One region of the Streptomyces sp. NPDC051563 genome, then DNA from elsewhere that is predicted to be linked to it. Evidence: riboswitches for the same ligand, from Rfam matches in the RefSeq annotation. Region 1 holds a riboswitch; the other holds the start of a gene.

What was found. Region 1 has a riboswitch for thiamine pyrophosphate ahead of thiO (glycine oxidase ThiO). Riboswitches for the same ligand answer to the same signal wherever they lie in the genome.
Region 2: another riboswitch for thiamine pyrophosphate. It lies ahead of ACIA8F_RS18505 (thiamine ABC transporter substrate binding subunit); the one in region 1 lies ahead of thiO (glycine oxidase ThiO).

The regions. Positions count from the first base shown of each region.
Region 1 is NZ_JBITDL010000030.1:859-4,116, reverse strand. Features, by position in the region: gene ACIA8F_RS30005 (thiazole synthase) at 1-125, opposite strand, end outside; gene thiS (sulfur carrier protein ThiS) at 130-330, opposite strand; gene thiO (glycine oxidase ThiO) at 327-1,550, opposite strand; TPP riboswitch at 1,548-1,660, opposite strand; gene ACIA8F_RS29990 (NAD(P)/FAD-dependent oxidoreductase) at 1,791-3,035, shown strand.
Region 2 is NZ_JBITDL010000014.1:124,726-127,983, reverse strand. Features, by position in the region: gene ACIA8F_RS18510 (ABC transporter permease) at 1-469, opposite strand, end outside; gene ACIA8F_RS18505 (thiamine ABC transporter substrate binding subunit) at 529-1,644, opposite strand; TPP riboswitch at 1,729-1,837, opposite strand; gene rlmN (23S rRNA (adenine(2503)-C(2))-methyltransferase RlmN) at 1,899-3,011, opposite strand; gene ACIA8F_RS18495 (phosphatidate cytidylyltransferase) at 3,105-3,258, opposite strand, start outside.

The DNA.
Region 1 (3,258 bases):
GTGAGTTCGGTGCCGGACGCGACCAGCGCCCGTTCCAGGATGTCCAGGCTCGGGGCTCCGCCCGTGCCCATGATCAGGCGGGAGGAGAAGGTCCGGCCGGCGAGGGTGAAGGCGTCGTCTGCCATGGGGTCAGCCTCCCTGGACCGCGGTGAGGACCTCGACGCGGTCGCCGTCGGCCACGGAGGTGTAGGGCCATTGGCCGCGCGGCACGACGGTTTCGTTGAGGGCGGCCGCGACCCCCTTGGTGGCTTCGGTGAGGGTGGCGACCACGGTGGCGAGCATGGTCCCGTCCGCGATCTCGCGCGGCTCGCCGTTGACGGAAATGGTCATGCGAACGACTCCTGTCGCGTGAGGGGGGATGTGAGGGGGGATGCGGGGGTGGACGTGAGGGTGAAACGGCGTGGGGTGAAGGGGCGGGCGATCTCCGGCAGTTCGCCGGTGGTCAGGAGGTCCGCCATCACGTCCCCGGTCAGCGGGGTCAGCAGGACGCCGTTGCGGTAGTGCCCGGTGGCCAGGTGCAGGCCGGGGAGTTCGGTCGGGCCGAGGAGGGGGGCGTTGTCCGGGGAACCGGGACGCAGCCCCGCGCGGGTCTCCACCAGGGGGAGTTCGGTGATCCCCGGCACCAGTTCGTGGGCGTCGCGCAGGAGTTCGTAGACCCCGCCCGCGGTGACGGTGGTGTCCCAGCCGAGTTCCTCGCTGGTGGCGCCGACGACGAGTTCGCCGTTCTCGCGGGGGACCAGGTAGACGTGGCTGCCGCGCACCACGGCCCGTACGGTCCGTGACAGGAACGGCGCGTAGGACGGCGGCACCGCGAGGCGCAGCACCTGCCCCTTCACCGGCCGTACGGGGGCCACGGCCTCGGGCGGTACGCCGTCCAGCCGGCCGCTGAGCGAACCCGCGGCCAGCACCACCTGGTCGGCGCGCAGCTCCGTGGCATCCGAGTCGTCGAGGACCGCGCCGCAGGCCCGGTCGGCGGTGGTCAGCAGCCGGGCCGCGGCGGCGCGGTGCAGGGTGACGCCGGCCCGTTCGCAGGCGGCCAGCAGGGCGGCGGCGAGGCGGCGGGGGTCGACCTGGTGGTCGCCGTCCACGCGCAGGCCGCCGCGTACGCCCGGAGCCAGCATCGGCTCCAGGCGGCGGCACTCGCGGCCGGTCAGCCACTCGGACTCCAGGCCGCAGCGGCGCTGGAGGGCGTGCAGCTCGCGCAGGTGCAGCCGGTCGTCGGCGTCGAGGGCGACGGCGAGGGTGCCGCAGGCGCGGTAGCCGATGTCCATGCCGCCGCTGGCTTCGGCGAGCTCGGCGGCGAACGCGGGGTAGCGGGCGGCGGAGGCGAGGTTGAGCCCGAGCAGGGTCTCCTCGCCGTAGTGCAGCTCGGTGACGGCGGCCAGCATGCCGGCCGCGACCTGGGCGGCGCCGCCGCCGGGGTCCGGATCGGCCAGCGCGGTGCGCAGCCCGCGGCGAGCCGCCCGCCAGGCGGTGACCAGCCCGATGATGCCGCCCCCGATGACGAGGACGTCGTGGCCGGGACTCCGGCCGTTCCTGGATGAATGCATGGGCGTCCAGCCCCTCCCTTCGCCGGCATGACCCGGATCAGGTTCGTACGGTCGGAGGCCGGCCAGCCTCCCTCTCAGCCCGGTGCGCCCGGACTCCCGCGATAGGTTCGGTGCCAGAGTAACGCCGAGGCCGACGGCCGGTAAGGCTGCCTCCCCGGTGCCGGGGCCGGCCCGGCCCGGCCCGCGGGAGGTTTCCGCCCGCTATTCCTGGCGGACCGTCAGTTGATTAGGCTGAGCCGCGTGAGCGAGCAGACGCAACAGCAGACGCAACAGGCCGGCACCCCTCCGCGCGGAGTCGTGATCGTCGGCGCCGGAATGGCCGGGGTCCAGACCGCGGTTGCCCTGCGGGAACAGGGCTGGACCGGCCCCGTCACCCTGCTGGGGGCCGAACCCCACCAGCCCTACGACCGGCCCCCGCTGTCCAAGGCGGTGCTCCTCGGCAAGGCGGAGGACTCGGCCTTCGACGTCGACTTCGAGGAGCTCGGCATCGGGCTCCGGCTGGGCGTCGAGGTCACCGGGCTGCGCCCCGCCGACCGGGAGGTGGACACCGAGGCGGGCCCGGTCCCGTACGAGGTCCTCGTGCTGGCGACCGGCGCCCTCCCGCTGACCCTGCCCGGCGCGGAGGGCGTCCCCGGGGTGCACCTGCTGCGCACCCTGGACGACGCGGCCCGGCTGCGGCCCGTACTGGAGGCCGGCTCGCCGGTGGTCGTGGTCGGGGCCGGCTGGATCGGGGCGGAGTTCGCCACCGCCGCGCGCGGGGCGGGCTGCGCGGTGACCGTCGTCGAGGCGGCCGACCGGGTGCTGGCGGGCGCGCTGCCCGCGGAGGTCGCCGAGCCGATGGGGCGGTGGTACGCCCAGGCGGGCGCCGAGCTGCTGACCGGCGCGCGGGTGGCCTCCGTGGAACCGGGCCGGGTCCTGCTCGCCGACGGGCGGGCGCTGCCCGCCGGGGCGGTGGTGGTGGGCATCGGCGCCCGGCCGGCCACCGGATGGCTGGCGGGGTCGGGAGTGGAGCCCGGGGCGGACGGGGCGGTGATCGCCGACGAGCGGCTGCGCACCTCGGTGCGCGGGGTGTACGCGGTGGGGGACTGCGCCTCGTTCCCCTCGGGGCGCTACGGGTCCCGGCTGCTGGTGCACCACTGGGACAACGCGCTCCAGGGGCCGCGGGTGGTCGCGGCGGACATCGTGGCCGGGGGCTCCGGCGAGCAGGTCTACGACCCGGTGCCGTACTTCTGGTCGGAGCAGTTCGGCCGCTTCGTGCAGTACGCGGGGCACCACGGCTCCGCGGATGCGCTGGTGTGGCGCGGCTCCCCGGCGGAGGACACCTGGTCGGTGTGCTGGCTGCGGGAGGGGCGGCTCGTCGCGGTCCTCGCGGTGGGGCGCCCGCGCGACCTCGCCCAGGGGCGGCGCCTCATCGAGTCGGGCGTCCCGGTGGACCCGGCGAAGGTCGCGGACCCGGGGGTCGCCCTGAAGTCGGCCCCCCACTGACCCGGCGAAGCCGTCCCGGCGACGCCCCCGGGCAGCACCTGGGCCCCGAGCCCGAACACCCCGTGCCCGCCCGGCCCCGAGCCCGGGGGCCTTGCCCTGGGCGCTGCCCGGCCCGGCTGCACCGGCTCCCGCCCGGGCCGGCCTCGAGCCCGGGGCCCTTGCCCTGAGCGCCCCCGGGCTGCGCCGACACCCGCCCGGTCCCGGCCCTGGGAAGTCCCCTAAC
Region 2 (3,258 bases), on a different contig from region 1:
CCTCCTGGCGCGGGTCCAGCTGCGCCCACAGCCCGCCGACCGTGCGGATGACCACGGCGTAGTTGAAGAAGACGTGCGCGAGCAGGATCGCCCACACGGTCGTGTCGAGGCGGATCCCCCACACCTCGTCCAGCAGACCGTTCCGCCCCACGAGCGCCAGGAACGCGGTGCCGACCACGACGGTCGGCAGGACGAACGGCACCGTGACGAGTGCCCGCAGCAGCTGTTTGCCGGGGAACTCGAAGCGCGCGAAGACGTACGCGCCGGGGAGTGCGATCAGGAGCGTGAGCGCCGTGGACGCGAGCGCCTGCCAGGTGGTGAACCAGAGCACGTCGACGATGTCGGGCCGGGCCAGCACCTCGCCGATCCGGCCGAACTGCCAGCCGGCGTCCGTCTTGAGCCCGCGTCCGACGATCGCGGCGACGGGGTACGCGAAGAACAGCCCGAAGAAGACGAGCGGCACGGCCATCAGACCGAGCCTGACGGCCGTGGCCCGCCCGCTCTCCTTCGGAACGCCGCTCACCCGTCCTACTTCACGACGAGGGCGGACCAAGCCTTGACCCACTGGTCGCGGTTCTTGGCGATGGCCTCCGGGGCGACCGTCTCGGGCTTCTCGATGACCACGCCGTGCTTGGTGAACAGCTCCGGGAGGACCGCGTCCTTGGTCACCGGGTTCACGAACATCTGGAGCGGCATGTCCTCCTGGAACTTCTTGGAGATCAGGAAGTCCAGGAGCGCCTTGCCGCCCTCCTCGTTCTTCGCGCCCTTGAGCAGACCGGCGAACTCGGTCTGGCGGAAGCAGGTGCCCGTCGAGACGCCCGTGGGGGCCTCGGCCGGCTGCGGCTCGCCGTACAGGACCTCGACCGGCGGGCTGGAGGCGTAGGAGACGACCAGCGGGCGGTCGCCCTTGGCCTTCTTGCCGCCCGCGGAGCCGGAGAAGCGCTCGTTGTAGGCCTGCTCCCAGCCGTCGACGACCTCGACGCCGTTGGCCTTGAGCTTGCTCCAGTAGTCCTTCCAGCCCGCGTCCCCGTACTTGCCGACGGAGGCGAGGAGGAAGCCCAGGCCGGGCGAGGAGGTCGCGGCGTTCTCGGTGACCAGGAGGTTCTTGTACTCCGGCTTGATCAGGTCGTCCAGCGTCTGCGGCGGGGCGAGCTTCTTGTCGGCGAAGTAGGCCTTGTCGTAGTTCACGCAGATGTCGCCGGAGTCCACGGGGGTGACCCGGTGCTCCTTGTCGAGCACGAACTCGGGCTTCACGTCGGCGAGCCCCTTGGCCTCGTACGGCGTGAAGATGCCGTTGTCGAGGGCACGGGAGAGGAGCGTGTTGTCCACGCCGAAGAAGACGTCGCCGCGCGGCGAGCCCTTGGTGAGGATCTCCTGGTTCAGGGCCGCGCCGGCGTCGCCCGACTTCAGGACCTTGACGGTGTAGCCGCTCTGCTGCTCGAACTCCTTGAGGACCGTGTCGGTCACGTTGAAGGAGTCGTGCGAGACGAGGGTGATCGTCTTGCCGGTACCGGACTTGGACGCCGGGGCGTCGCTCGCCCCGGCGGACTTGTCCTTGGCGTCGCCGCCGCCGCAGGCGCTGAGCGTGGTGACGCCGAGCGCGGCCGCGAGCGCGATGCCCGCCAGCTTCTTGGTGGTGCTCATTGGTGCATTCCTCCTGGGATGTCCAGGAGAAGACGCGGCCCTGCCCGGCGCTCTGTGGAGCGGTCGCCGGGCAGGGCGCAACAGCTTGAGTGGTGACCGAACTTCCTACCCCGAATGACCGGGGCGAGGTTCAGAGGGTCTGCGGTGACGGATACCGCACTCTCAGCGCTGTGGCGCTCCCCTGTCGGAATATGAAATTGGTTGTTCGGCCACAGAGTACCCCGCGGCCGAAAGCAAACCTCAACTGGCGAAAATCATCGCTCCGAGGCGGCGAGCTGGCCGCACGCGCCGTCGATCTCCTGCCCGCGGGTGTCGCGGACGGTCACCGGCACGCCGTGGCGGGCGATGGCGTCCACGAACGCCTTCTCGTCCTCGGGCCGCGAGGCGGTCCACTTCGAGCCGGGCGTCGGGTTCAGCGGGATCAGATTGACGTGCACGCGCTTGCCCTTGAGCAGCTTGCCGAGCAGGTCACCGCGCCAGGCCTGGTCGTTGATGTCGCGGATCAGGGCGTACTCGATGGAGATCCGGCGGCCGGACTTCTCCGCGTACTCCCACGCCGCACCGAGCACCTCGCGGACGTTCCAGCGGGTGTTCACCGGGACCAGGGTGTCGCGGAGCTCGTCGTCCGGGGCGTGCAGGGAGACGGCGAGGCGGCACTTGAAGCCCTCGTCGGCGAAGCGGAGCATCGCCGGGACCAGGCCCACGGTGGAGACGGTGATCCCGCGCTGGGACAGGCCCAGGCCGTCGGGCTCCGGGTCGGTGAGGCGGCGGATGGCGCCGACGACGCGGTTGTAGTTCGCGAGCGGCTCGCCCATGCCCATGAAGACGATGTTCGACAGCCGGGCGGGCCCGCCGGGGACCTCGCCGTCGCGCAGGGCGCGCATGCCGTCGACGATCTGGTGGACGATCTCCGCCGTCGACAGGTTGCGGTCGAGGCCGGCCTGGCCGGTGGCGCAGAACGGGCAGTTCATGCCGCAGCCGGCCTGCGAGGAGATGCACATGGTGACCCGGTCCGGGTAGCGCATCAGCACGGACTCGACGAGCGTGCCGTCGTGCAGCTTCCACAGGGTCTTGCGGGTGGTGTCGTCATCGCACGAGATGTGCCGCAGGACGTTCATCAGGTCCGGCAGCAGCTCCTGCTGGAGCTTCTCGCGCGAGGCGGCGGGGATGTCGGTCCACTCGGCCGGGTCGTGCGCGTACCGGGCGAAGTAGTGCTGGGAGAGCTGCTTGGCCCGGAAGGGCTTCTCGCCGATCGCGGCGACCGCCTCCCGGCGCTCCTCGGGGGTGAGGTCGGCGAGGTGCCGGGGCGGCTTCTTCGCTCCGCGAGGGGCGACGAAAGTGAGCTCTCCCGGGACAGGGCGGGCCATGGCAGGTACTCCTTGTAAGACGAAAGGCGCGCCGCAGAAGCAGCGCGCCTTCCAAGAGTAACCGCCCCGCCTGTACGGGCGCCTTTTCGCAGGTCAGCCGGTGCCGACGAACAGGGCCAGCAGCAGCCACACCACCGGGGCCGTCGGAAGCAGGGAGTCCAGCCGGTCCATGATGCCGCCGTGGCCCGGCAGCAGGGTGCCCATGTCCTTGATCCCGAGATCCCGCTTGATCATGGATTCCCCGAGG